Regions from separate parts of the Streptomyces sp. NPDC048419 genome, predicted to be linked through region 2. Evidence: riboswitches for the same ligand, from Rfam matches in the RefSeq annotation. Region 2 holds a riboswitch; the other holds the start of a gene.

Region 1 (14,127 bases), on a different contig from region 2:
CACCCATCATAACGTCATGTACGTCCTGTACATTTTTTACAGAGACAGCTCCGCGAGACACCGCTCAGCGAGAGACCGCTCAGCGAGAGACCGCTCTGCCGCGAGGAGGGGTATGCCATGACCCGACCGTCCGCCCGCTACGTCCTGCCCGAGTTCACCGAGCGCACCAGCGCCGGGCAGAAGACGATGGATCCGTACTCGAAGCTGCTGGAGGAGCGGATCGTCTTCCTCGGCACGCAGATCGACGACACGTCGGCGAACGACGTGATGGCGCAGTTCATGCACCTCGAGTACCAGGACCCGGACCGGGACATCTCGCTGTACATCAACTCCCCCGGCGGCTCCTTCACGGCCATGTCGGCGATCTACGACACCATGCAGTTCGTCGGCTGCGAGGTGGAGACGATCTGCATGGGCCAGGCGGGTTCGTCGGCGGCGGTGCTGCTGGCGGCCGGCACACCGGGCAAGCGGCTCGCCCTGCCGGGCGCACGTGTGGTGATCCATCAGCCGGCGCTGTACGAACCGGTGCAGGGCCAGGCCAGCGATCTCGCCATCCAGGCGGACGAGATGCTGCGGACCCGGGCCCGGCTCGAGGAGATGCTGGTCCGGCACACCGGGCGCAGCCATGAGCAGGTGAGCGCCGACATCGAGCGCGACCACATCCTGGACGCCCAAGGGGCGCTGGAGTACGGGCTGGTGGACCGCATCGTCACCAGCCGCAACGCCACCCTCGCGCCGCCCACCGGGCGGTGAGCGCCGGTGCTCCCACCCGAACTGCCTCCGCTGCCCGCCCTCACGCGCGCCGAGGGGGAGTTGATCGACCGTTACCTCGACGCGGTCGACCTGCTCGGTCGCATCAACCCGGCGTACGACCAGGACACCTACCGCGGGCTGCGGGCCGCGCAGGCGCTGGTGGGCAAGGCGGTCGAGCTGCGCGACGCCCTGGCGCTGATGCACCAGCGCGGCGAGACCGAACTGCACGCGCCGACGCTGGGGCGCGCACTGCGGGTCCTTGACGGAGAGCGGCGCAGCGCCCGGGTCACCGTGCCCCCGCACCCCGACAGTTGACGCGGCCTCGGACGGTCCGGAGACCCCGCTCCGGCGGCGAGGTGTCCGGACCCGCCCTTAAACGGACCAAATGAGGTACCGCCTTTTGGCGTAGACGGACCTCCAATTTTTCGACGGTTCCAGTTGCGCAACACGCGTGGACTCAGGGCGGAATGGAGCAGTCCGGTGCTGGTCCGGGGCTCGTCCGGGTCCTCAACGCCCGTTCGAACACAGGGGTGTCCACCCGAACGGGCGAGTGGTGAGTAACAACACAAATCCCCGGTTCCATTGGGATTTTCGGACATCGATAGACGAAGATCCCTGTCTGACGACAAGCCCCCGCCGCAGCGGCGGGGCGATCCGGGCGGACGCCGAGTCCTGCCGCCGCCCGGATGACTGGTCGACAGGAGTGGATCGGCAGGAGTGGAGGACCCAAGCACAACGGGTCGCCGGAACGGTCATGCCATGGCCGGGTCGAGCAGCCCTTGGGGTGAAGCCGCGTCAGCGGCCGGGCAACTTCGCCAGCCCGAATCCGACAGGTCATCCTTCACAGGCGGCTGACGAAGGGTTGCGCATGACTGCGCTCAATCGTGTCCCGTCGCTCATGGTCCGGGCCGGCACCGCCTCGGCTCTCACCATCGCCGCAGTGGGCGGCTCCATCGTGGTCCCGGGTGTCGCCTCCGACGCCGCGGCCGCCACGCCGGCGACGAAGGCACTTCAGATCGCGGCCTCGAAAAAGGGTTCCCCGTACAGGTGGGGAGCCATAGGGCCGCGCAGGTTCGACTGCTCCGGGCTCACGCTGTACTCGTTCAAGAAGGCGGGCAAGAAGCTGCCCCGCACGGCTGCCCAGCAGTACAACCGGACCCACCACATCTCCGCGAAGAGCCGCAAGGCCGGAGACCTCGTGTTCTTCCACTCGGGCTCCAGCGTCTACCACGTGGGCATCTACGCCGGGAAGGGGAAGATCTGGCACGCCCCCAAGACGGGCGACGTCGTGAAGCTGCAGAAGATCTGGACGAGGAGCGTCTGGTACGGCCGGGTCAGCTGACTCTCCCGCGGGGGCGGCGGCGACCTGACCTGCCGTCGCCCCCGCGGGGCCTGACCCGGGCTTGGCTGGATACCCGTATGCCATGTCCGAGCACCGTCGCTGCACCGCGCGCAACGAGACGCCGCTCGAGCGCGCCGACCGCAACTTCGTCGAGCTGCTGCAGGAGCTGCGTGTCGTCCAGACCGGAGTGCAGATCCTCTTCGCCTTCCTGCTGAGCCTGGCCTTCACCCAGCGCTTCCCGTCGCTCGACTCGCTCCAGCGCGCCACGTACGTCGTCACGCTGCTGCTCACGGTCCTCGCGGCCGCGCTGTTCACCGCGCCCGCCGCGCTGCACCGCTCGCTCTTCCGGCGGGGCGCCAAGCCGCACATCGTGCAGGTCTCGTCGCGGCTGGCCACGGTCGGCATGGGGGTGCTGATGTTCGCCTTCACCGGCTCCGTGCTGCTGGTGGTCGACGTGACCACGCACAGCCGGGCCGCCGGTGCGGCCGCGGGTACGGCAACCCTCTGCGTGTGCCTCGGACTGTGGGGCCTGCTGCCCCGGCTGGTGCGCCGTGCGGCCGCGTCCGACTAGGGCCACCGGCCGCCGCTCGGCTACGGCTCCTGCTGCCCGGCTGCCGTCACGGGCTCCGCCGGGGCGGTCCAGGGCAGTTCGATGGAGACCGTCTTGCCGCCCTCCCTGGTGGGCCGCACCCGCAGTCTTCCGCCACACTCGGCGGCCAGCCAGCGGATGATCACCATGCCCCGGCCGTTGTCCTGCTGGACGGCGGCGGGCAGGCGCTTCGGGAAGCGGGGGTGGGAGTCCGTGACGCCGATGCGCAGTTCCTCGTCACGGTGGAGCTCGATGTCCACCGTGAAGGTGGGTGACTGCCCGAAGGTGTGCTGTACGGCGTTGGTGGCAAGTTCGGAGACGATGAGCCGGACGGTCTCGGCGGTGTCGCTGCTCGCTGGAAGCCCCCACTCCGCCAGCGTGTCGACGACGTAGCCGCGGGCCGCGGAGACCGAGGCGGGTTCGCTCGGCAGAGTGACGGATGCTTCCAGATGGTCTGCCATGGCGCGGTCGTCCCTTTCCCACGGGGCCGGAGTCCGACACGGAGCGGATGGTTCGAGTACGGTCCCGGACTGGTGCTTCGTCGCCAGAGTGCCATTACTGCGCCTGTCACGGGTGGCGATCCACCAAGATATGCATATATCTGTCGCTCGATGCGGTGAACTCTGCGACGGGAGACCGTATTTGGGTGGCCCGGAAGGAGTAAGGAGTAGCTCATGCAGCACGGTCCCGCGGTGCGTCGCCGGAAGCTGGGCGCCGAACTGCGTGAGTTGCGCGCGAGTGCGGGCCTCACGAGCGGTGAGGCGGCCCGGCTCGCGGGCTGGCACCAGTCGAAGGTGAGTCGGATCGAGACGGGCGCCAGCGGGGTGAAACCGGCCGATGTGCGGTTACTTCTCGACGTCTACGGCGTCGCCGACGCCCAACTGCGGGAGTTACTGCTGATGTTGGCGGGGCCCGACGAGAGCGGCGGTCGGCATCACTGGTGGCACGCCTACCGCGGGGTGCTGCCGCCCACCTACCGCGACTTCATCAGCCTCGAGTCCCAGGCGAGCGCGATGAGCACCCTGGAGACGTCCGTCGTGCCCGGTCTGCTCCAAACGCCCGAGTACGCACGTGCGGTGACCCGCGCGGCGGTCGGCGGACTGGACGACGAGCGGCTCGACGCCCTGGTCGAAGTGCGACTGGCCCGGCAGGACGTGCTGCGCTCCGACCCGCCGCTGAGACTGACCGCGGTGCTGGACGAGGCGGTGCTGCGCCGGGAGGTCGGCGGCCCCGACGTCATGGCGCGTCAGCTGCGGAGACTCCTGGATTCGGCGCACCTTCCCCAAGTGCGGTTGCAGGTACTGCCGTTCGGCGCCGGCGCGCACGTCGGCGTCACCGGGCCTTTCGTAATCTTCTCATTTTCGAGCACTTCTGATCTGGACGTGGTTGTTCTCGACCACTTGACGAGTAGCCTCTACCTCGAACGGAAAGAAGACCTCCGGGCTTACAGCGAGGCCTTCAACGACCTCCAGTTCCACGCCCTTTCGCCCGAGGACTCGTTGGATTACATCGCCGCGATAGGTGACGGCGCGTAAGGAGGCACCATGTCCGCAATGCCTCGGCACGTACCTTCCAGTACCGATCTGCACGGTGTGCGGTGGCTGCGCAGCAGCTACAGCACCGGAGCCAACAACTGCGTCGAAACGGCGCGTCCGTGCTCCGGGCCCCTGGCCGGGCTGCTCGCCGTGCGCGACTCCAAGGACCCCGGCGGTCCCGCCCTGCTCTTCTCCCCCGAGAGCTGGACGGACTTCACGGCCGCACTCGTGTCCTGATCAGTCCTGCATCGCGCGGCACACGACCGTGTCACGCCGACTCATGGTCGCGTCTCGCCGATCACCAGGACAGCGCGTTCGATCTCAGCCTCGGAGAGGTCAGCACGGGCGGTGAGCCTCAGCCGTGAGATGCCGTCGGGCACGGAAGGAGGACGGAAGCACCCCACGGCGAGGCCTGCCGTACCGCAGTCGGCCGCCCACTGCACGGCCTGTTCCGGGGAGGGCGCGCGTACCGAGACCACCGCGGCGTCCGGGCGTACCGCCTCGTGACCCGCGGCGCTCAGTTGTGCGTGCAGCTCGGCGGCCACCGTGCGCGCCCGTGCCGCCCGCTCCGGCTCGCGGCGCAGCAGCCGGAGGGCCGCGAGGGCCGCGCCCGCCGCGGCGGGCGCGAGTCCCGTGTCGAAGATGAACGTACGGGCCGCGTTGACCAGATGGTCGATCACCTTGGCCGGACCGAGGACGGCTCCGCCCTGGCTGCCGAGCGACTTCGACAGCGTGACCGTGACGACGAGGTCGTCGGCGCCGGCGAGTCCCGCGGCGTCGGCGGCACCGCGGCCGCCCTCGCCCAGGACGCCGAGGCCGTGGGCGTCGTCGACCAGCAGTCCCGCGCCGCGCTCACGGCAGGCGGCGGCCAGTTCGGCCAGCGGGGCGGCGTCGCCGTCGACCGAGAAGACGGTGTCCGACACCACGACGGCCGGGCCCTCGTACGTCCGCAGCGCCTTGCGCACGGCCTCCGGGTCGGCGTGCCCGACGACCTGCTTGGCGCCCCGGGCCAGCCGGCAGCCGTCGATCAGGGACGCGTGGTTGCCCGCGTCGGAGACGATCAGCGAACCGTGCGGGGCCAGCGTGGCGACCGCGGCGAGGTTGGCCGCGTAACCCGAGGAGAAGACCAGGGCCGCCTCGAAGCCGCAGAAGTCGGCCAGCTCGCGCTCAAGCTCCGTGTGGAGCTCGGTCGTACCGGTGACGAGCCGGGAGCCGGTCGCGCCGCCGCCCCAGGTCCGCGCCGCCCCGGCCGCGCCCTCGACGACCTCGGGATGGCGGGCGAGACCCAGGTAGTCGTTGCTCGCCAGATCGAGCAGCGGGGAGCCGGCCGGACGCGGCCGCAGGGTCCGTACGAGTCCGGCGCGACGGCGCTGCTCCGCCTGTTCGTCGATCCAGCCGAACGCCATGACTCCTCCGGGGCTTTTGTAGGCAGTGGACAGACACTAGCCGGACCGGCGCCACCCCATGATGTGGCAATACACACACGACGAAGTGACTCTGTTGTTCCTTCTCTCCTTGGCCCGAAGCGGGTCGGTAGGACAGGATCGGCTCTCATGGACCTGCTGAACACGCTGGTGGACAAGGGGCTTCGGCGCGAGCTGCCGACCCGCGAGGAAGCTCTGGCCGTTCTCGCCACTTCCGACGACGACGTGCTCGATGTGGTGGCCGCGGCCGGGAAGGTGCGCCGGCAGTGGTTCGGCCGACGGGTGAAACTCAACTATCTCGTCAACCTCAAGTCGGGCCTGTGTCCCGAGGACTGCTCGTACTGCTCCCAGCGGCTGGGTTCCAAGGCCGACATCCTCAAGTACACCTGGCTCAAGCCCGAACAGGCCTCGCAGGCCGCCGCCGCCGGACTGGCCGGCGGCGCCAAGCGGGTGTGCCTGGTGGCGTCCGGGCGCGGTCCGACCGACCGGGACATCGACCGGGTCGCCGGCACGATCAAGGCGATCAAGGACGAGAACGAGGGCGTCGAGGTGTGCGCCTGTCTCGGTCTCCTCTCCGACGGCCAGGCCGAGCGGCTGCGTGAGGCGGGCGCGGACGCCTACAACCACAACCTGAACACGTCCGAGTCGACGTACGCGGACATCACGACCACGCACACGTACGCCGACCGGGTGGACACGGTGTCCAAGGCGCACGCGGCCGGGCTGTCCGCCTGCTCGGGTCTGATCGCCGGCATGGGCGAGAGCGACGAGGACCTGGTGGACGTCGTCTTCTCGCTGCGCGAGCTGGACCCGGACTCGGTACCGGTGAACTTCCTGATCCCGATGGAGGGCACCCCGCTGGCCACGGAGTGGCACCTCACCCCGCAGCGCTGCCTGCGGATCCTGGCGATGGTGCGGTTCGTGTGCCCGGACGTCGAGGTGCGCATCGCGGGCGGCCGCGAGGTGCATCTGCGCACCATGCAGCCGCTCGCCCTGCACCTGGCCAACTCGATCTTCCTCGGCGACTACCTCACCAGCGAGGGCCAGGCCGGCCAGACCGACCTGGAGATGATCGCGGACGCCGGGTTCGAGGTGGAGGGCGCCGGCCAGGTGACGCTGCCGGAGCACCGGGCCACGGCGGGCGGCGGGTGCGGTTCGCACGCCGGTGCCGGCTGCGGGTCCCACGAGGACGCCGGGTGCGGGTCCCACGAGGGCGGCGGCGTGTGCGGTACGGCCGCCGGCGCGCCCGCGGCGGGCGAGCTGCGCTCCGACCTGGTCGCCGTCCGCCGCCGCGGTGCCGGAACGGACCTCGCGCCCAATGCCTGACCTGCCCGTCCCCGAACTGCTGGAGCTGGACCGGCGGCATGTGTGGCATCCCTACGGCCCCATGCCCGGCCGGGCCGAACCGCTCGTCGTGGAGTCGGCGAGCGGGGTGCGGCTGCGGATGGCGGACGGCTCGGGCGAGCTGGTCGACGGGATGTCGTCCTGGTGGTCGGCGATCCACGGCTACAACCATCCGGTGCTCAACGAGGCCGCGCGCGAACAGCTGGGACGGATGAGCCATGTCATGTTCGGCGGGCTCACGCACGAGCCCGCCGTCCGGCTCGCGAAGCTCCTTGTCGACATGTCGCCCGACGGCCTGGAGCATGTCTTCCTCGCCGACTCCGGTTCGGTGTCGGTCGAGGTCGCGGTCAAGATGTGCCTGCAGTACTGGCGTTCACTGGGCCGCCCCGGCAAGCAGCGGCTGCTGACCTGGCGCGGCGGCTACCACGGCGACACCTGGCAGCCCATGTCGGTGTGCGACCCCGAGGGCGGGATGCACGAACTGTGGTCCGGGGTGCTGCCCCGGCAGGTGTTCGTGGACGCGCCTCCGGCCGAGTACGAGGAGGCGTACGCGCAGCAGCTGCGCTCGGCCGTCGCCGAGCACGCCCACGAACTCGCCGCGGTGATCGTGGAACCGGTGGTTCAGGGCGCCGGCGGGATGCGGTTCCACTCCCCCGCCTACCTGCGGGTGCTGCGCGAGGCGTGCGACGCGCATGACGTGCTGCTGGTGTTCGACGAGATCGCGACCGGATTCGGCCGTACGGGCTCGCTGTTCGCGGCCGGGCACGCGGCCGTGACGCCGGACGTGATGTGCGTGGGCAAGGCGCTGACCGGTGGCTACCTGACGATGGCGGCGACGCTGTGCACGCCGAAGGTGGCCGACGGCATCTCGCGGGGCGAGGTGCCGGTCCTGGCCCACGGCCCGACCTTCATGGGCAACCCGCTCGCCGCGTCCGTCGCCTGCGCCTCGATCGAGCTGCTGCTGGGCCAGGACTGGCTGGGCGAGGTCAAACGGATCGAGGCGGGGCTGCGGGCCGGGCTGGCACCGGCGCTCGATCTCCCGGGCGTGCGGGACGTACGCGTCCTGGGCGCCATCGGCGTCGTCCAGCTGGACCACGAGGTCGACATGAAGGCCGCGACGGAGGCGGCCGTTCGCGAGGGCGTGTGGCTGCGCCCTTTCCGCGACCTGATCTACACGATGCCGCCGTACGTCACCGGGGACGCGGACCTGGCACGGATCGCGCGCGCCGTGTGCGCGGCGGCACGGGAAGGATGAACATGCCGATCCTGATGATCACGGGTACGGGCACCGAGGTCGGCAAGACGATCGCGACCGCGGCGCTCGCGGCCACCGCGCTCGCGGCCGGCCGGACGGTGGCCGTCCTGAAGGCCGCGCAGACCGGTGTACGGCCGGACGAGCCGGGCGACGCCGCCGAGGTCGCGCGCCTCGCGGGCGCCGTCACTACGGCCGAACTCGCCCGCTACCCCGAGCCGTTGGCGCCGGGGACGGCCTCGCGGCGCGCCGGGATGACCCCGGTGCATCCGCAGGACGTCGCCGAGGCCGCCGCCAAGCTGGCCACCGAGCACGACCTGGTCCTGGTGGAGGGAGCGGGCGGTCTGCTGGTCCGCTTCGACCCGGCGGGCGGCACCCTGGCGGACGCGGCCGCGCTGCTGCACGCCCCGGTACTGGTGGTCACGTCGCCAGGTCTCGGCACCCTGAACACGTCGGAGCTGACGGCACGCGAACTACGGGCCCGCAAGCTCGACCTGCTGGGCATGGTGATCGGCAGCTGGCCCACCTCCCCCGATCTGGCCTCCCGTTGCAACCTGGCAGACCTCCCGGACGTCACGGACGCACCGTTGCTGGGCGCGCTGCCCGCGGGAGCGGCGGCCTTGGAGCCCGCGGACTTCCGCACGGCTGCCCGGAGTTGGCTGGCTCCGCGGCTGGACGGGGTCTGGGACGCGGAGGCGTTTCAGGTGCGCGAGGCGCCCTGACCACGGCGAGAGCGTTCCGGTCAGGGGGCGTGTCCGACCGTCTCCGGGCGGGTCGGTGCCCTGCGCACGATCGGCGGCCTGCCGTCCGCGTTCTCCTCCGTCAGGGCTTGGATCAGGGCGTGGTCCGGGGACAGATGGCATGCCGGGTCCGTGCGGGTGGGGTCGCCCGTGAGCGCGTAGGACTGGCAGCGGCAGCCGCCGAAGTCCTCCTCGCGGCGGGAGCAGCCGCGGCAGGGGTCGGGCATCCAGTCGGTTCCGCGATAGCGGGTGAAGGCCCTGGAGTGGTCCCAGATCCACGTCAGCGGGTGGTCTCGGACGTTCGGCGGGTCCAGGTCCGGCAGGGTGGCCGCGGCCGGACAGGGCAGGACGGTGCCGTCCGGGGTGACGGTGAGCGAGACGGCCCCCCAACCGCCCATGCACGGCTTGGCCACGCCGTCGAAGTAGTCGGGGACGACCCAGACCAGGGCGGGGCCGTCCGGGGCGAGCCGCTCGCGCCATCGCTCCACGGCTGCCTGTGCGCGGGCGAGTTGGTCCCGTGTGGGCAGCAACGCGGCGCGGTTGAGCAGGCCCCAGCCGTAGAACTGCGCGTTGGCCAGCTCGACGCGGTCCACGCCCCAGGACAGGCCGAGTTCGACGACGCCGTCGATCGCGTCGAGGTTCTCGCGGTGCAGGACGATGTTGAGGCCGAGAGGCAGACCCTCGGCTCGCACGAGCGCCGCGGCCCGCTCCTTGTCGGCGAAGGACCGGCGTCCGGCGATCCGGTCGGAGGCGTCCATGTCGGCGTGCTGGACGGACAGTTGGACGCTGCGCAGTCCGGCCGCGGCGAGCGCGGACAGCCGGGCACGGTCCAGGCCCACGCCGCTGGTGACCAGCTGGGTGTAGATGCCGGCGGTCTCGGCCGCGGCGACGATCTCCTCCAGGTCACGCCGCAACAGCGGTTCGCCGCCCGAGAGATGGGTGTGCACCACGCCCATCTCGCCCGCCTGACACATCACCTGCGCCCACTGCCCGGTGCTCAGCTCGCGCGAACGCCGTGTCAGCTCCAGCGGGTTGGAGCAGTACCCGCAGTGGAGCGGGCAGGCGTGGGTGAGTTCTGCCAGCAGGGCCCAGGGACGCGCGGGCGCCGGATCGGCCGCGGTCAACGGAGCCAGCCCTCCCTGCGCATCCCCTCCAGGAAAGGAGGGACGTCGGTGGCCACGGCCGAATCGGGGAAGCGGCCGGCCAGTTCGTCGACGAGGTCGCGCACGCTGCGCGTCCCGTCGCACAGGCCGACGACCGCCCCGGCGGCGCCCCGCAGGATGACCACGCGTTCGGGAAGCAGCAACAGGTCCGTGTCGCGGGCGCGGTCGTGCCGCAGGACGATCGCGGGCGCGAGCCTGGGCCGCCAGTCGGTCACCGCGGCCCGCCTCACGCCTCCCTCCGGCGGCCCGCCTGGTCCACGGCGTCGAGCAGCGACCACAGCACGTCGCACTTGAACCGCAGCGCGGCCACGGCCCGTTCCTGCTCGTCCCGGGTCCGGGCCCAGCCGAGCACCAGGTCGAGCGCCTCCCGGCTGTCGCGCCGTCCCTGGGAGACCCGGGTCCGGAAGTAGGCGAGCCCCTCGGGTTCGATCCACGTGTAGTGGCGTTCGAAGGCGTCGATACGGGTGCGCATCAGGTCCGGGGCCGACAGCTCGGTCAACGAAGCGGCGACGGCGTCGAGGGGCGGGCGCAGCCGGCAGAAGTTGACGTATCCGTCGACCGCCAGCCGTACGCCCGGCAGCACGGTGTCGGCGCGGAGCAGCGTCCCGCGGTCGAGACCGGCCGCCTCGCCGAGCCGCAGCCACCGCTCGATGCCGCCCTCGCCCTCCTGTTGCCCGTCGTGGTCCTGGATGCGCCGCAGCCACATCCGGCGCAGTGCGGAGGTGTCCAGCTTGGCGGTGATCAGCGCGTCCTTGACGGGGATGTGGCGCTGGTAGTGGAAACGGTTGGCGATCCAGCGGCGCAGCTCCTCCCGGCTCAGATCGCCGCTGTGCATACGGAGGTTGAAGGGGTGGCGGTCGTGGTAGCGCTCCTCCCCCACCGCACGCAGTCGCGCCTCGAACTCCGCGGCGCTCCAGGGCTCCGCGAGCGGGGCGGACGTAAGCAGTGCTGCCGTGCTCACAGTTCGATCTCCATCCCGTCCGACGCCACCTCGAGGCCCAGCCGGGCGAGCCGCTTGTGCTCGGGCGCCGCCGGGTCGACGAGGGGATTGGTGTTGTTCAGGTGCGTGTAGAGGCATCGCGCGGAGAGGCGGGCGAGGCGTTCGGCGGTGCCGTCCGGCCCGTCGACGGGCAGGTGGCCCATGCCGGTGGCGGTGCGTTCGGAGATGCCCGTACGGCGGGGTTCCTCGTCGTCCCAGAAGGTGCCGTCCACGATGACGCAGTCGGCCTCCTCGGCGGCCTGCTGGAGTCGGTCCGGCCAGGCGGCCAGTGCCGGGGCGTAGAGCGCGGTCGCGCCGGAGACGGGGTCGTACAGCCGCAGCGCGACGACCCAGGCGTCGTCGGCCGCGGCGTCGGCGGCGTACCGCGGGCGCTTGCCCGACACGGGGATGCCGCTGATCTGCAGGCCCGAGGTGCCGGGGTCCAGTGGTCCGGCGCCGTGCCGGGGCAGCTCGCGCCAGGTCACGCGGGTGTACGGCGCCAGTACGTCGCCGAGGTGCAGACGGTCCAGGAGCGCCCGGCGGACCGGGCCCGTCGCGACCACCTCGATGCCGTCGGCCTCACGCAGCCGTGCGATGCCGAGCGTGTGGTCGAGTTCGGCGTCGGTGAGGACGAGTCCGGCGACCGGTGTCTGACGGGGGCCGGGTCCTGGGTGGAGTTCGGGCCGGCTCTCGATCTGGTCGCCGATGTCGGGGGTCGCGTTGACGAGGTACCAGCGGCCGTCATGGGTGCGTACGGCGAGCGAGGCGTGACGGCGGCGCCGGTCCGGATGCGCGCGTGCCCCGGAACAGCTGGGACACGCGCAGTTCCACTGCGGGATGCCGCCACCGGCGGCGGTGCCGAGTACCAGCAGCAGCATGGCGCCGGCTCAGCGTGAGCTGAGGGAGTAGGCGGTGACCTCGAGTGCGGTGTCGACGACCTCGTAGGAGGGGGTCTGCCAGACGGCGCCGTCCGGCTCCTGCGCGGGGCTCTGCTCGACGGGCCTGAGCTGTTCGGTGACTTCGTTCATGGCAGGGGTGTCCTTTCCCGGAGTGCTCGATGTGGGGCGGGGGTCATTTGATGGACAGGCGCAGGATCTTGTCCTTGCCGTATCCGGCGTCGCTGGTGCCGATGAGCAGGTCGTCCGTGCCGGGCACCACCGCGAGGGCGCGCAGGCGGCCGTACTGGCCCGGGTAGAAGTCGACCGCCGTGCCGAGGCGGTCGCTGTCGCCGTCGATCGGGATGCGCCACAGCCGCTTGCCGCGCAGCGACGACACGTACAGGACGTTGCGTACGACGGCGATCTGGGCGGGCACGCCCCACTTCGGGGAGAACACCACCTTGGGGTTGGTCATGCCCTGCTTGTCGCAGCCGCCCTCGCAGGCGGGCCAGCCGTAGTTGCCGCCCGGCTTGATGAGGTTGAGCTCGTCCCAGGTCTGGTCGCCGATCTCCGTCTCCCAGAGATTGCCGTTACGGTCCCAGCCGAGGCCCTCGGGGTTGCGGTGGCCGAGGCTGTAGATCCGGTCGCCGAACGGGTTGCCCGGGGCCGCGGCGCCGGTCTTGGTGATCCGCAGGATCTTGCCGTTGAGCGACTTGCGGTCCTGTGCGAGCTGCGGCGTGTAGGCGTCGCCGGTGGTGACGTAGAGGTATCCGTCGGGGCCGAAGCGGATCTGGCCGCCGTTGTGGTTGCCGATCCGCTTGATGCCCTTGATCAGCACCTTGTAGTGGCTGAGCGTCTTGCCGTCGTAGTCCATCCTGACGATGCGGGTCTCGGTCCTCGTGGTGTGCGCGAAGAAGACCTGCTTGTCCTTCTTGCCGTCCCAGGTCGGTGAGGGGGCGACGCCGAGCAGGCCGCCGGGGCCGTCGTCGTAGGGCTCGGGGACCGTGTTGGGCACCTCGCCGACGCGTGTCTTCTTGCCGTCGGGACCGAGCCGGAAGACCTGGTAGTCGAGCCGCTGGGTGACCAGCGCCGAGCGGCCGTCCGGCATGAACGTGATGTCCCAGGGCGTCTGGTAGCCCGTCGAGAACGTGCTGATGCCGGACGGGCCGCCGCCGTCGGGCTCGGTGGCGGAGGCGGTGGCCGGGCCGGTGGTGGTCGCGAGCAGCGCGGCCGACGCTACGAGGGCGCCGAGGGCGAACCGGGAGGGACGCCGCCTCGAGCGGCCTGGCACTGGCATGTCGACACCCTTCGTCGTTCCTCGTGTGAGCCGTGGTGCGGCGTGTCCGCACGTTCGCGAAGAGCAGACTATTTCCGTTTTGTCCCCGTACTCCGCATTGAGATCATGCCGATGAACGACTGATCTGCCATTCGGATGAGCCAGGCGGGTGAGCGCCCAGGTAGGGCGAAGAGGTGCGGGCCGGGCAGGAGGACACGGCGAGTTGAGATCGGCCCGGTCGCCGCGGCGCGATGTCATCGGACCGGGTCGCCGTCGCCGTCGCCGTCGCCGAGCAGTCGTACCAGCTCGATCCGTGCGCGGATGCCCAGCCGGGCGAACACGCCCCGCAGGTGGTGGTCGATGGTGCGGGGGCTGAGGGCGAGGCGTGCGGCGATCTCGCGATTGGTGGCGCCGTCGGCCGCCATGCGGGCGATCAGGAGCTGCTGGGCCGTCAGCCGTGCGGTGGGGTCGTCGCCGCTGCGTGCGGGCACGGCGGGCGCCCCGAGTGCGCGGAGTTCGGCGCGGGCCTGTGCCGCGCAGTGCGGGGCGCCGAAGCAGTCGAAAGCCTCCAGGGCGCTGTGCAGCCGGTCCCGGGCCTCCGTACGGTGCCGCAGCCGGCGCAGTGCGCCGCCGAACAGGAGCTCCGTACGGGCCCGTTCGAAGTCGCGGGCTCCGCGCGCGTGCAGGTCGAGTGCCGTGCGGTAGTGCTCGACGGCCTCGGCGCCGGGGGCGAGCAGGGCCCGGCAGCGGGCGCTGAGGGCCAGCTCGTCGGGGCTGCGCACGGCGCTCGCCCAGCGGTGGTAGTCGGCGTGGGCGGCCCGGGCGACGCGGGTGTCGCCGGTGCGGACGGCG
Region 2 (14,127 bases):
CCGGTTCGGATCTGTGACCAACCGTGCACCACGCCACTGACAATGCGTTGTGACCTGCGAGAACGCGCTCGCGAGGCCGATTGTCAGTGCCGGGATCTACCTTCGATGACATGACTCAGCAGGGGGTGCGCTGGAGCGCGGATCAGGTGCTGGCACTGGCGCCTGACGCCGCGTCACGCAAAGCGGGAAGCAAACTCGGTGCGGCCGGGCCGTGGTCCGGGACGGGGAGTTCCGACGAGGGGGCGGTGTGGGGGCTGTGCAAGGGCAGTGGCAGCAAGCCGTATCAGACGGTCGTCGACATCGCGGACGCGGCCGGCCCCGCGTACAAGTGCAGTTGCCCGAGCCGCAAGTTCCCGTGCAAGCACGCCCTCGGGCTGCTGCTGGTCTGGGCGGGCGAGGACGGCGCGATGCCGCCGGGCGAGGCGCCGGACTGGGCGGAGCAGTGGCTGGCGGGGAGAAGACAGCGTGCCGAGCAGAAGCGGGGGGCGCCCGCGGCCGGTGCCTCGCCCGGCTCCGGTGATCCGGAGGCCGCGCGGCGCCGGGCGGAGCGCCGTGCCGAGCGGGTGACGGCTGGGGCGACCGAGCTGGAGCAGCGCCTGGCGGACCTGCTGCGCGGCGGCCTGGCAAGCGCGGAGCAGGCGGGTTACGGGCTGTGGGAGGAGACGGCGGCCCGCATGGTCGACGCCCAGGCTTCCGGACTGGCCGCCCGTGTGCGGGAGTTGGGGTCCATCCCGTCGTCCGGGCCCGGCTGGCCGGTGCGCCTGCTGGAGGAGTGCGCGCTGCTGCATCTCCTCGACCAGGGCTGGTTGCACCGCGAAGACCTGCCGGACGGCCTGGCGGCGACGGTCCGTGGCCGTATCGGCCTGTCCGGCACCGCGGACGGCCCGCCGCTGCGCGACCGCTGGCTGGTCCTCGCCCAGTACGACACGGCGGACGCCCGCCTGACGACCCGCCGCATCTGGCTGCACGGCACCGACTCGGACCGGACGGCACTGCTGCTCTCCTACGGCGCCGCGGGCCGCGCACCCGAGCTCGCGCTGCCCGTCGGGCTGGCCCTGGACGCCGAGGTGTCCGCCTATCCGGGCGCCGGCCAGCTGCGGGCGGCCCTGGGCGAGCAGTTCGCGCCGCCGGCACCCGACGCGACACGGCCACCGGGAGTGACGACGGCCCAGGCGGCGGCACGCTACGGCGAGGCGCTGCGGAACGACCCCTGGCTGGACTCCGTGCCGGTGACCCTGGACCGGGTGGTACCGATCCCGGACGGTGACTCATGGCAGCTTGCGGACGCGGACGGGGACACGGCGCTCCCGCTGACCCCGGCCGCCCGTTCCCGTCCCGGCCTGTGGCGCCTCGTCGCCCTGTCGGGCGGCGCCCCGGTCAAGGTCTTCGGCGAGTGCGGCCACCGGGGCTTCACCCCGCTGACGGCCTGGCCGGAGAAGCCGGGAGAGGCGGTGGCGCTGTGCTGACCACCCGAACCGCCGGCATCCCCGGCCCCTGTCTCCTCCTCGGCACTCCACGGAAAGGAACCGCATGAACAGGACGCCCGCACCTGTGGATGCGCCCGCGCCGGGCGCCTGGGAAGAGCTCGTCACCACAGCCCTGCTCGGGACGGAGCGACGTACCCCGCCGGGCGGTGCGCCGGGGCGGGAAGCGCCGCTGGCGCTGCTGGACGCGGCAGCCGTGGAGACCGTACGGCGGCGGGCCGGACTGCGGCCCGCCCGCGCCGCCGGGCGGCCGGAGCCGGCTGCCGAGGACCCGCGGCCCGCGCTGCCCGCGGCGGCGGCCCGCAGGCTCGCGCTGCTGCTGGCCGACCGCCCCGGCACGGGCAGCGGCCGCAGAGGTACGGCACCGGACCTCATGGAGCTGCTGCCCCAGTGGCTCGCGGCGGCGAACACCCGCGGTTTCGCGGCACCCCCACAGGCGCTGCCCGCACTGCTGGACGCGGCCCGGGGACGCACGGATCTGCGGCCCGCGGCGCTGGCCTTCGCGGGCCCGCGCGCGGTGTGGCTGGCCCGGCTGAACCCGGACTGGCGGTTCGCCCTGCGCGCGACGCCGGGCGGGGGCACCGCCCTGCCGGACCCCGAGGACGCCGAGCACACCCGGCGCCTGTGGGAGGAGGGCCTGTTCGCCGAGCGGGTCGCGCTGCTGTCCGCCCTGCGCGCCCGTGAGCCCGGCGCCGCCCGCGAACTGCTGTCGACGACGTGGAGCACGGAGCGGGCCGAGGACCGTCTGATGTTCCTGGACTCGCTGCGCACCGGACTCGGCCCGCGGGACGAACCCTTCCTGGAGCAGGCACTGTCCGACCGCAGCCGGAACGTCCGGGCGACGGCGGCCGAGCTGCTCTCCGCGCTGCCGGGCTCGGCACTCGCCGCGCGGATGGCGGTCAGAGCCGCGGCGTGCGTGGCCGTCGACCACACCCAGGACGCACCGACGATCACGGTCGAAGCGCCGCACGAGTGCGACTCGAGCATGGAGCGCGACGGTGTCGTGGCCAAGCCTCCGGCAGGACGGGGTGAACGGTCATGGTGGTTCGGCCAGTTGGTGGAGGCGACACCGCTCGCGACCTGGTCGGCGCGGCTGGGCGGGCGTACGCCCCGGGAGATCGTGGGGCTGCCGGTCACCGACGACTGGCAGGGCGAACTGCACGCGGCCTGGTGCCGGGCGGCCGTGCGGCAGCGGGACCCCGAGTGGGCCCGCGCGCTCCTCGGCGCCCCGTCCGCCCCGGAGGCCGGCGGTCCGGGTGCGGTGTCGCTGGCCGAGCGCGCCAAGCTGCTCGGCACCCTGGACACCGTCGAACGGGCCGACTGGGTCGCCGGGTTCATCGCGGCACACGGCTTGTCCGAGGCGTTCCAGCTGCTCGGAGTCTGCGCGTTGCCCTGGACGGCACCGCTCGGCGGGGCGGTGGTCGACGCGCTCAACATCGCGCGGGACGCGGGGAGTTACCCATGGAGCTTCAGCGGAGTGATGGGCCTGGCCGAACGCTGCCTCGACCCTTCGGAGGCAAGCCGCCTCGACGGCCTGCTCGCGATACCGGACGAACACGAGGACGCGTCACCGGGCGCCGGCGGCTACTGGGCGGAGGCGTTCCAGCGACTGGTCACCACGCTGCGGCTGCGCAAGGCGATGGCGGAGGAACTGGGAGCGGCATAGGGCTGCGGCACGACCTCTGCCCTGGCCGGCACCATCCAGCCCGTCCGGCGTTCGAGGACGAGACCCGCAGGGTCGACCGGGGGTCCGGGTGCGGAGCCCCGAGGGCCGGTCACCCCACCCGACCCGCACCGGACAACGCCCGCACCGCCCAAGACCTACGCGGGCTGCCCCGCATGGCCCCGCACCCAGTCCACGATCGACTGCGTCGTGGCCCCCGGGGTGAAGATCTCCGCGACACCCAGCTCCTTCAGCGGCGGAATGTCCGCCTCGGGAATGATCCCGCCGCCGAACACCAGGATGTCCTCCGCGTCCCGCTCCTTGAGCAGCTCGATCACGGCGGCGAACAACGTGTTGTGCGCGCCGGACAGGATGGACAGCCCGATCGCGTCGGCGTCCTCCTGGATCGCGGTGTCGACGATCTGCTCGGGGGTCTGATGGAGCCCGGTGTAGATGACCTCCATACCGGCGTCGCGCAGCGCCCGCGCGATCACCTTGGCTCCCCGATCGTGGCCGTCGAGCCCCGGCTTGGCCACCACCACGCGGATCGGACCGGCTGCCACACCCATCACTGCCTCCATGAAGCGACTGCATTCATCCCTACCGACAGGTACAGAGGTACCCGCGCCCACCAGGGAAGTGAACGAACGTTATCCCCAGCATCCCGCAACCGGCAGTTTCGCGGTCCAGACCGAGGGGGAAATCACACGATGGGACACGTTCACCGCGCGGCGTTCCGGCGGGAGCTCGCGCAACAGGAGCCGCAATGAGGTCGCCGCAGCACGGCACCGCGGGAGCGCGGGCCGTGGCGGTGCGGTGCGTCGACGACGGCAGGACTGGGCCGTCGACCGCCGTCCTCGCGGCTTCCCACGAGGGCACACGGGGGACAGAGGCGTCCTCCTGCGTGCCGACAGGAGGTCGGCCATGAAGGTCACCAGGGCAGCACTGCCCTTTCCACCCCTCTGCCAGAGGCTGCATCCGGGCAGGCTGGCGGGGCTCTCACTGGCCCTGCTGAAGGCGACCGCCCTGGAGCTCGCGATCCTCGCGGGCCACCTCCTTCTCTATCCCACCGGCATCACCACGGAGCGCCGGGGAGCGTCGGCCCCGCTCCCCACGCCGGACGGCGCCGCGCAGCTGCCGACCGAGACCAAGCCCCCGGTCGTCCTGCTGCACGGCTTCATCGACAACCGCTCGGTCTTCGTGCTGCTGCGCCGCAGCCTCGCCCAGCACGGCAGGCACCAGGTGGAGTCGCTCAACTACTCGCCGCTGACCTGCGACATCCGTACCGCGGCCGAACTGCTCGGCCGGCACATAGAGGAGATCTGCGAGCGCACCGGCAGCAGGCAGGTCGACATCGTCGGGCACAGCCTCGGCGGGCTGATCGCGCGGTACTACGCGCAGCGGCTCGGCGGCGACATCCGCGTCCGCACCCTGGTCACGCTGGGCACCCCGCACTCCGGCACCCGGGTGGTGCCGCTGGCCAACGCGCACCCGATCGTGCGCCAGATGCGCCCCGGCTCGGAGCTGCTCGAGGAGCTGACCCGGCCCGCACCCGGCTGCCGTACGCACTTCGTCAGCTTCTGGAGCGACCTCGACCACCTGATGGACCCGCTGGAGACCGCCTGTATCGATCACCCCGACCTGATGGTGCAGAACGTTCAGGTGAGCGGGATCGGGCATCTGGCCCTGCCGGTGCACCCCGCCGTCGCGACCGGGATACGCCAGGCCCTCGACGCCGAGCGAACGGGAGCCGAAGCCGCCGCCCACGCCGACGGCCTGACAGTGGCGTGACAGGCGCCCCTCAGAGACTTCACATCGAACAGCGCTCGAACACACGGCCAAGGCCGCGTCCGCACTCCGCCGAAACACGGCCGAATGCCCGTTTCCTGCGCGACCGAAACCAGTTGAAGATTGTCGCGCCCGTATACCGCCGGGTACAGTCGCCGCACTGCTCTGGCAGCCCCTGTTGTCGAGGCGAAAGAGAAGTTGGTGAACGACCGTCACCCGTCGGGGACCATGACCACCCCGACCCCGGCTTCCGATGCCGCCTCGGCGCACTTCGCGCCCTATGGCACGCAGGAGGCCCAGTACGGCGACTTCACCACGTACGGCGACTACGACGCCAACGGTTTTGCGACCGGCGGGCACCCGACCGCAACGGCGACCTTCGACGCCGACCCCCTCTTCGGTAGCCTCCCCGGCGACGGCACCGGCTCCTACGACGCGTCCCAGTGGGGCACGGGCCACCACCAGACCGTGCACTACGACGCGTACGCGGCCGGGCACCAGGCCGCATACGACACCGGCGCCTACGAGACGAACGCCTGGCCCGCCGGCTACCAGCAGCAGCCGCTCCCGGTGATCCCGGCGCAGTCCACCGGCCATGACGTCTCCGGCCAGTGGGATGCGAGCGCCTGGCTCCAGCCCGATCAGCAGGGCCACGCGGCCGACCAGACCCAGCAGTGGGAATGGGGCACGCAGACCTTCGAGACCGGCACGTACGACGCGACGCAGTGGAACTCCGCCGGCGAGCAGCCCGGAGAACCGTTCGACCAGCAGTCGACCACCGTCTTCGAGCAGACCGAGCCGGACGCGTACACGGGACAGGACGCGTACCCGAAGCAGGACGCGTACTCCGGCCAGGACCCGCATACCGACCACAGCCCGTACGGGGACCAGAGCCCGTACGAGGAACACGCCCAGGACGACGGCGAGTTGGGCTCCACCGGTGAACTCCCCGCCGTGGCACCGCTGCTGGACGACCAGGAAGAGGTCGTGCCGGTTCCGCCCTCGCGTGCCGCCGCGCGCAACGCGTCCCGTTCCCGCCGCCGCGCCCCCGCCAAGCGCTCCGCGCTGCTGACCATCGCCGTGCCCTCGGCCTGTGTGATGGGTGTGGCCGGTATCGCCGCCGCTTCCGTCGGCACCTTCAGCGAGGGCAAGGACACCGCCACGACCGCGTCGGACGCGCACGCGGTGAAGCCGTCCTCCGCCAACAACAAGCTGGACAGCCAGCTCCAGAGCCTGTCCGCGGGCGCCGACGACTTCGCCGACCGGGCCAGCCGCACGCAGGAGCGCATCGACCTCAAGGCCCAGCAGGCGGCCGACAAGAAGAAGGCGGCGGAGGAGGCGGCCCGCAAGGAGCGGCTGCGCCCCAAGTTCGTGCTGCCGGTGACCCAGAAGGGGCTCAGCGCCTACTTCGGCCAGGCCGGCATCAACTGGATGTCCGTGCACACCGGTATCGACTTCCCGGTCTCGTACGGCACGACGGTGATGGCCGCGACCGACGGCACCGTCCGTACGCAGTGGAACAGCGCGTACGGGAACATGCTGATACTGACCGCGAAGGACGGCACGGAGACGTGGTACTGCCACCTCTCCAGCTACCGCGTCTCCTCCGGCACGGAGGTGAAGGCCGGCACGCCGATCGCGTACTCCGGCAACTCGGGCAACTCGACCGGCCCGCACCTGCACTTCGAGGTCCGGCCGGGCGGCGGTGCGGCGGTCGACCCGCTGCCGTGGCTGCGCAGCCACGGGCTCGACCCGACGTAGACCTGATGAACTTCCCTGCGAGCCCCCGCCCTTGAGCGGGGGCTCACCTGCGAGCGCCTACAGCTTCTCCACCGGTGCGTACCGCAGCAGCAGCCGCTTCGGTTTCGTGTCGCCGAAGTCGATCGTCGCCTCGGCGTTCCCACCCGTGCCCTTCACGGCGACGACCGTGCCGAGCCCGAACTGGTCGTGGGTGACCCGGTCGCCGACGGCCAGCGAGACCACCGGCTTGTCGGAGGCGCGGCTGGTGGCGAAGCCGGACGCGCCCGAGGCCGAGGAGCGCGAGCGGGAGGACGACAGGGAGGCGGCCACACCGGACGCCGGGCCGGAGGAGACCGGTGACGTGGCGCCCGTCCGCTTCCAGTCGACGTGCTGGGCCGGGATCTCCTCCAGGAACCGGGAGGGCGGGTTGTAGGACGGCTGGCCCCAGGCGCTGCGCAGCGACGACCGGGTCAGATACAGCCGTTCACGCGCGCGCGTGATGCCGACGTAGGCGAGCCGGCGCTCCTCCTCCAGCTCCTTGGTCTGGCCGAGGGCGCGCATGTGCGGGAAGACGCCGTCCTCCATGCCGGTCAGGAAGACGACCGGGAACTCGAGGCCCTTGGCGGTGTGCAGGGTCATCAGGGTGATGACTCCGGAGCCGTCCTCCTCCTCGTCCGGGATCTGGTCGGAGTCGGCGACCAGCGCGACCCTCTCCAGGAAGTCGGAGAGCCCGGGGGGCTCCTCGCCCTCGCCCGCCTCCTGCTCGAACTCCAGGGCCACGGCCGCGAGTTCCTGGAGGTTCTCGATACGGGTCTTGTCCTGCGGGTCGGTCGACGCCTGCAACTCGGCCAGGTAGCCGGTCCGTTCGAGGATCGCCTCCAGGACGGTCGCCGGGCCCGCGCCGGACTCGACGATCGTACGGAGGTCCTCCATCAGCGTGTTGAACTTCTTGACGGCGTTGGCGGAGCGCGCCGCCATGCCGTACGCCTCGTCGACGCGGCGCAGCGCCTGCGGGAAGCTGATCTTCTCCCGCTGGGAGAGGGCGTCGATCATCGCCTCCGCTCGCTCGCCGATGCCGCGCTTGGGGACGTTCAGGATGCGGCGCAGCGGGACCGAGTCCTCCGGGTTGGCCAGCACGCGCAGGTAGGCCAGGACGTCCCGGACCTCCTTGCGCTCGTAGAAGCGGACGCCGCCGACGACCTTGTAGGGCAGGCCGACGCGGATGAAGACCTCTTCGAAGACACGGGACTGGGCGTTCGTGCGGTAGAAGACGGCGACGTCGCCGGCCTTCGCGTCGCCCGCGTCCGTGAGACGGTCTATCTCGTCGGCGACGAACTGGGCCTCGTCGTGCTCGGTGTCGGCGACGTAGCCCGTGATGCGCGCGCCCGCGCCCGCGTTGGTCCACAGGTTCTTGGGGCGGCGGGACTCGTTGCGCTCGATGACCGCGTTGGCCGCGGTCAGGATGGTCTGCGTGGAGCGGTAGTTCTGCTCCAGCAGGATCGTCGTCGCGTCCGGGTAGTCCTCCTCGAACTGGAGGATGTTGCGGATCGTCGCCCCGCGGAAGGCGTAGATGGACTGGTCGGCGTCGCCCACGACGCACAGTTCGGCGGGCGCCAGGTCGTACTCGTTGGGCGGTACGTCCTCGTCGTGGGCCGCCGTGCCCACGAGTTCGCGCACCAGCGCGTACTGGGCGTGGTTGGTGTCCTGGTACTCGTCGACGAGGACGTGCCGGAAGCGGCGGCGGTAGTGCTCGGCGACGTCCGGGAAGGCGCGCAGCAGATTGACCGTGGTCATGATCAGGTCGTCGAAGTCGAGGGCGTTCGCCTCGCGCAGCCGCGACTGGTACATGGCGTAGGCCTGGGCGAGGGTCTTCTCGAACCCTCCCCCGGAGCCGATAGCCTGGGAGGCGCCCCCAGCGGCCTGCGCGGCGAAGTCCTCCTCGTCGATCAGCTCGTTCTTCAGGTTGCTGATCTTGGCACTGAAGGACTTCGGCGGGTAGCGCTTGGGGTCGAGGTCCAGGTCACGGCAGACCAGGGCCATCAGGCGCTTGGAGTCGGCGGCGTCGTAGATCGAGAACGACGACGTGAAGCCGAGCTTCTTCGACTCGCGGCGCAGGATGCGCACGCACGCGCTGTGGAAGGTCATCACCCACATCGCGTTCGCGCGCGGGCCGACGAGGTGCTCGACGCGCTCCTTCATCTCGCCCGCGGCCTTGTTGGTGAAGGTGATCGCGAGGACCTGGCCCGGGTGCACGTTCCGCTCGGCGAGCAGGTGGGCGATGCGGTGGGTGAGCACACGGGTCTTGCCGGAGCCGGCACCGGCCACGATGAGCAGGGGCGTGCCGGAGTGGACGACGGCCGCGCGCTGGTTCTCGTTCAGCCCGTCCAGCAGGGCGGCCGCGTCGATCGCCGGACGCGGGGCGCCGTCGCGGTAGTAGGAGTCCCGGTCCGGCGGCACGTCGAACTTCCCACCGAACAGATCGTCCGGAACCGGCTCCGGTACATGATCGTCCTCGGGCGGCGGCGGGGGCTCCCCCTCGTGCCCGCGAGGGGCTTTGAGGTCCGCCAGGAAGCTGTCGTCAAAGAGGCTGCTCATCGCCTTCCGAGTCTAGGGCGCCTCACTGACAGCCCGCCGCCACCCCGGGAACTTCGCCGGATCGGTGAGATGGCGTGCCCGGAAGCCGCCCCGTGGCCTGCTGCCGTCCAGGGCCGCATCGTCACGTTCCGCAATCACTCGAGGGCAGTCCGCAATGCCCCGCACCTGACCGCGACCGGCCGGAAGTCAGCTCCCGGAACCGGGCACACAACACCAGTCCGGCCAGAATCGGCACGCATCCGCGCAGATCGTTCCGGAAGGACCGCGCCCGGTGACGCCTCGACCAAAGGTCACGAAAATGTATCGGGCATATCGAACATCAACCTTCACAGGGGTCACACGAGTTGGCTACGGTTCCGGGCAGGCCGTACGACCCCCACCGGCGAACGTCGCCGGGCCGCGCGGCCTCCGCCGAATCCGGCGCGCCACCGCGTATCCGGAACCGGGGACCCACCGTTCCCGGGGTGAATCGGTCCGACTCCCGCACAGGGCCCGGACCGTAGGGCAAGCCTTCCGAACCACCCGCCCGAACCCGACAGCTAACCCGGTAGGCGGAACGTGGAAGGAGTCGCCTCCCTTGGCGTCGCACCGCAAGTCGCGCCCCTCAGGTTCACGCGTCGCAGGCATACGCACACCCGCTCTCGCCACGGCCGCGCTCACCTCCGTGGCCCTGCTGTCCCAGTCGGCCAACGCCGCCCCCGTGGCCGACGGCAAGCCGAGCGTGGAGGAGGTCGAGAAGAAGGTCGACGACCTCTACCGTCAGGCGGAATCGGCCACCGAGAAGTACAACGCGGCCAAGGAGAAGACCACGACGCAGCGCAAGCGCGTGGACACCCTCCTCACCGACGTCGCCGAGCGCACCCAGAAGCTCAACGACGAGCGCGAGCAGCTCGGCACGTTCGCCGCGGCCCAGTACCGCACCGGCGCCGCCGCGCCCGACACGGCGACCTTCCTGCTCGCCGACTCCCCGCAGGACTACTTCGACCAGACGCAGCTGATGGGGCGTATGACCTCCCGTCAGAAGAGCGCGGTCGACGACTACTTCACCGAGCAGTCCGCGACGATGAAGAAGCGCCAGGAGGCGTCCAAGGACCTCCAGACGCTCACCGCGACGCAGGACGACCTGCGGACGGCCAAGTCCACGGTGCAGAAGAAGCTCTCCGACGCGCGTGAGCTGCTGTCGAAGCTGAACGCCGAGGAGAAGGCGCGGCTCGCGGCGATCCAGAAGCAGAAGGAAGAGGAGGCCGCCCGCCAGGCGGCCGAGCTGGCCAGGAAGCAGGCGGCCGCGCAGAAGGCCAAGGAGGAGGCCGCGGCCAAGGCGAGCAGCTCCACCTCCGGCTCGTCCTCGGACTCGGGCTCCACATCCACCTCCACCAGCGACTCCACGTACGCCACCAAGGCCGCGAAGACGCTCGCCTTCGCCCGTGCGCAGATGGGCAAGCCGTACGTCTGGGGCGCCACCGGCCCCGACTCCTACGACTGCTCCGGCCTCACCCAGGCCGCCTGGAAGGCCGCCGGCGTCAGCCTCCCGCGCACCACCTACGACCAGGTCGACGCCGGCACCACGGTCTCCCTCACCGACGCCCAGCCGGGCGACCTGATCTTCTTCTACGACGACATCAGCCACGTCGGCATCTACATCGGCAACGGCATGATGATCCACGCCCCGAAGCCCGGCGCGTACGTCCGCGAGGAGTCGATCTACTACGCCGGCTCGTCGATCATCCACAGCGTGGTGCGGCCGGCCTGAGACACGCGCGGGGCACTCCCCCGCGCGTAAATTTGCCGCGCCCGCGCGCGTGCCCCGCCCGCAACACCTCTCGCGCTCCCTAGCATCGGCCCCATGTCCGGACCGACCTCCTTCCGCGCCTGGTGGGCGCAGCGTCCGCCGGCGGCGGGCGCCGCCGTGATGGCCACCGGCATCGTGTCGGTCGGTCTGTATCTGACGGAGCACGCGGTGCTGTCGCGGATCGCCCTGGTCCTGGCCTGTGCGGCCTGGGTGGGTCTGGCGGCGGACTTCGGCATGCGCCTGGTGCGGGACCGGGAGAGGTGGTGGGCGGACGCGCGCAGGCCGCAGTCGCTCACCGCCGTCGCGGCGACCGCCGTACTCGGGGCCCGGTTCTCCCTGGCCGGCCGGCCGACCCTGGCCGAGGCCCTGCTCGCGCTGGCGGCCGTGCTGTGGCCGGTGCTGCTCGTCGAGGTCGTACGGAACTGGCAGCGCCGTATGCCGGGATCGGTGTTCCTGTGCTGCGTGGCCACGCAGGGGCTCGCGGTGCTCGGCGCCACGCTCGCCGGGGCCGAGGCGACGGCATGGCTCGCGCACACGGCGCTCGTGCTGTTCGGACTCGGGCTCGTCCTGTACTGCGTCGCGCTGACCCGCTTCGACCTGGGGCAGGTGACGGAGGGGCGTGGGGACCACTGGGTGGCGGGCGGTGCGCTCGCCATCTCTTCGCTCGCCGGGTCCAAGCTCCTCGCCGCGGACAGTGCGCGCCTGTACCTGTGGAACGACGACGACCGCGGCGTCCTGCGCTCAATCACGGCGGCCCTGCTCGTGCTCGACCTGGCCTGGTACGCCGTGCTGCTCGTCGGCGAGGCGGCCCGGCCGCGGCTGCGCTACGACGCGCGCCGCTGGGCGACCGTGTTCCCGCTGGGCATGACGGCCGCGGCGCTGCTGTCCGCCGCCTCGGCCCTGGACGCCCCGTGGCTGAAGGGGCCCGGGCAGGTGCTGCTGTGGATCGCCGTGGCGGTGTGGGTGGCCGTCGCCGCGGGGGCCGCGGCGGACGTCCGCGCCGGTCTCAGGTCCACAGCACCGCAATGAAGATGTTCGCCGTGGTGAGCAGGCCCACCAGTGCGAACAGGCCCTTGTCCACCTTCTCGTCGTCCCGCTTCACGTAGACCAGGCCGAGGATCACCACCAGCAGCGCCAGCTTGATGCCGATCTTGATGGTGTTGACGTCGTGGTCGTCGGCCTGGTTGAGGCCGACCAGGACCGCGCCGGTGACCAGCATCGTCAGCGCCCCGTGCAGCATGCCGGGGACGAAGCGGGCCGTGCCCTGTCCCATCGCCTTCAGCTGGGTGAGGAAGCCACCGAGCAGCGCGGCGATGCCGATGATGTGCAGGGCGACGAAGAGATGGATGAGTACGTCCATGGGGCTGGAGCTTAAACAGGGACGCATGGGGCGTCCGACACCGGCCTGCCCTTTCAACGGTTGTGCATATATGCGGCTCATAGCAGTCCGTCCCGCGGCCGTGGTCCGGAACCCGCACATCGGTCAGCGCACTGCGTGAAGTCGACGGCACGGCTCCTGGATCACGGTCGCAAACGGTCACCCGGCGATCCGGCGGCGGCACTTCCGCACTTCGTGTCACCGAACGGTCACGGTCAGGTTTAGCGTCCTGCCCCAGGTGACCGGCTCCCCACCGCCGCCCGGGCCAGGGGCGGCAGTCGGACACCACCGCCGAGAAGGTCCGGCGGCGGCCCGCTCCCCCTGTGCGGGCCGCCGCCGGACGCGTAAAGCCGCCGGGGGGCGAGGCGGCCCTACGAAAGGACGTGCTGTCCACGTGGCAGCGCACCGCAAGACCGGTCGGCGTTCACTCGGCGGCGGTACGGCCCGCACCGCCTTCACCATCGCCCTGGCGGGCGCGGCGACCGCGACCGGCTTCGACGGCACCGGACACGCGGAGCCCGATCTGACACCGGCGCAGGTCAAGGCGAAGGTGGACAAGCTGTACCAGGAGGCGGAGACCGCCACCCAGAAGTACGACGGCGCGAAGGAGAAGGCGGACGCGGCCGAGCACCGGCTCTCCACGCTGCGGGACGAGGCGGCACGCAAGACGGACAAGCTCAACTCGGCGCGGGACGCGCTGGGTTCGATGGCCGCCGCGCAGTACCGCGACGGCGGTCTCGACCCCGCTCTGCAACTCGCGCTGTCGGACGACCCCGACCGCTACCTGGAGGGCGCCGAGTTCGCCGACCGGGCGGGCACCCGGCAGGCGGCGGCCGTGGCCGGTGTACGCGAACAGCTGCGGGAGATCGAGCAGTTGCGCGGGGCCGCCCGCGTCGAGCTGACCGGGCTGAAGGCGCGGCAGGCGGAACTGAGGCGGACCAGGACGACGATCACCGGGAAGCTGGACGTGGCCCGGCGGCTGCTGGCCCAACTGCCCGCGGCGGAGCGCGCACGGCTCGGCGTCGGCGGCGGCACGGACCGTGCCTCACGCTCCGGCTCGGCCCCTCGCGTCGGTCTGCAGGCCCCCGGTTCCGGCACCGCCGCGGCGCCCGGCTCCCGTGCCGCGGCCGCCGTCTCGTACGCCTACTCCAAGCTCGGCAGCCCCTATGTGTGGGGCGCGACCGGCCCGAACGCCTTCGACTGCTCGGGCCTCGTCCAGGCCGCCTACAACTCCGCCGGCATCTCCCTCCCCCGCACGACCTACGCCCAGATCGACGCCGGCCACCGTGTCTCCCGCTCCGAACTGGCCCCGGGTGACCTGGTGTTCTTCTACTCCGGCATCAGTCACGTCGGCATCTACGTCGGCAACGGCCAGATGATCCACGCCCCGAACCCGTCGGCACCGGTGCGGCTGGCACCGATCGACGAGATGCCGTTCGCGGGCGCCACGCGCGTGATCTGACCCTCAGACCAGCCGTCGCGCCGTCGCCCACCGGGTCAGCTCGTGCCGGTTCGACAGCTGCAACTTGCGCAGCACCGCCGAGACATGGGACTCGACCGTCTTCACGGAGATGAAGAGCTGCTTGGCGATCTCCTTGTACGCGTATCCGCGGGCGATGAGCCGCAGCACCTCACGCTCGCGCTGGGTGAGGCGGTCCAGGTCCTCGTCGACCGGCGGGGCGTCGGTGGA

Evidence for each region. Region 2 has a riboswitch for cyclic di-AMP ahead of ACGFYN_RS04300 (NlpC/P60 family protein). Riboswitches for the same ligand answer to the same signal wherever they lie in the genome.
Region 1: another riboswitch for cyclic di-AMP. It lies ahead of ACGFYN_RS22005 (C40 family peptidase); the one in region 2 lies ahead of ACGFYN_RS04300 (NlpC/P60 family protein).

Annotation. Positions count from the first base shown of each region.
Region 1 covers NZ_JBICXT010000010.1:139,385-153,511, forward strand. Annotated here, with positions in the region: gene ACGFYN_RS21995 (ATP-dependent Clp protease proteolytic subunit) at 118-753, shown strand; gene ACGFYN_RS22000 (hypothetical protein) at 760-1,068, shown strand; cyclic di-AMP (ydaO/yuaA leader) riboswitch at 1,407-1,618, shown strand; gene ACGFYN_RS22005 (C40 family peptidase) at 1,622-2,095, shown strand; gene ACGFYN_RS22010 (DUF6328 family protein) at 2,178-2,666, shown strand; gene ACGFYN_RS22015 (ATP-binding protein) at 2,687-3,145, opposite strand; gene ACGFYN_RS22020 (helix-turn-helix domain-containing protein) at 3,359-4,219, shown strand; gene ACGFYN_RS22025 (DUF397 domain-containing protein) at 4,229-4,456, shown strand; gene ACGFYN_RS22030 (8-amino-7-oxononanoate synthase) at 4,498-5,625, opposite strand; gene bioB (biotin synthase BioB) at 5,773-6,969, shown strand; gene ACGFYN_RS22040 (adenosylmethionine--8-amino-7-oxononanoate transaminase) at 6,962-8,242, shown strand; gene bioD (dethiobiotin synthase) at 8,245-8,961, shown strand; gene pqqE (pyrroloquinoline quinone biosynthesis protein PqqE) at 8,982-10,103, opposite strand; gene pqqD (pyrroloquinoline quinone biosynthesis peptide chaperone PqqD) at 10,100-10,372, opposite strand; gene pqqC (pyrroloquinoline-quinone synthase PqqC) at 10,369-11,088, opposite strand; gene pqqB (pyrroloquinoline quinone biosynthesis protein PqqB) at 11,100-11,999, opposite strand; gene pqqA (pyrroloquinoline quinone precursor peptide PqqA) at 12,009-12,149, opposite strand; gene ACGFYN_RS22075 (PQQ-dependent sugar dehydrogenase) at 12,193-13,296, opposite strand; gene ACGFYN_RS22080 (LuxR C-terminal-related transcriptional regulator) at 13,530-14,127, opposite strand, start outside.
Region 2 covers NZ_JBICXT010000002.1:73,360-87,486, reverse strand. Annotated here, with positions in the region: gene ACGFYN_RS04330 (SWIM zinc finger domain-containing protein) at 111-1,466, shown strand; gene ACGFYN_RS04325 (DUF5691 domain-containing protein) at 1,531-3,150, shown strand; gene ACGFYN_RS04320 (cobalamin B12-binding domain-containing protein) at 3,306-3,716, opposite strand; gene ACGFYN_RS04315 (lipase family alpha/beta hydrolase) at 4,072-4,938, shown strand; gene ACGFYN_RS04310 (M23 family metallopeptidase) at 5,164-6,696, shown strand; gene pcrA (DNA helicase PcrA) at 6,754-9,270, opposite strand; cyclic di-AMP (ydaO/yuaA leader) riboswitch at 9,670-9,840, shown strand; gene ACGFYN_RS04300 (NlpC/P60 family protein) at 9,848-11,020, shown strand; gene ACGFYN_RS04295 (tellurite resistance/C4-dicarboxylate transporter family protein) at 11,114-12,088, shown strand; gene ACGFYN_RS04290 (hypothetical protein) at 12,066-12,419, opposite strand; gene ACGFYN_RS04285 (NlpC/P60 family protein) at 12,832-13,899, shown strand; gene ACGFYN_RS04280 (LuxR C-terminal-related transcriptional regulator) at 13,903-14,127, opposite strand, start outside.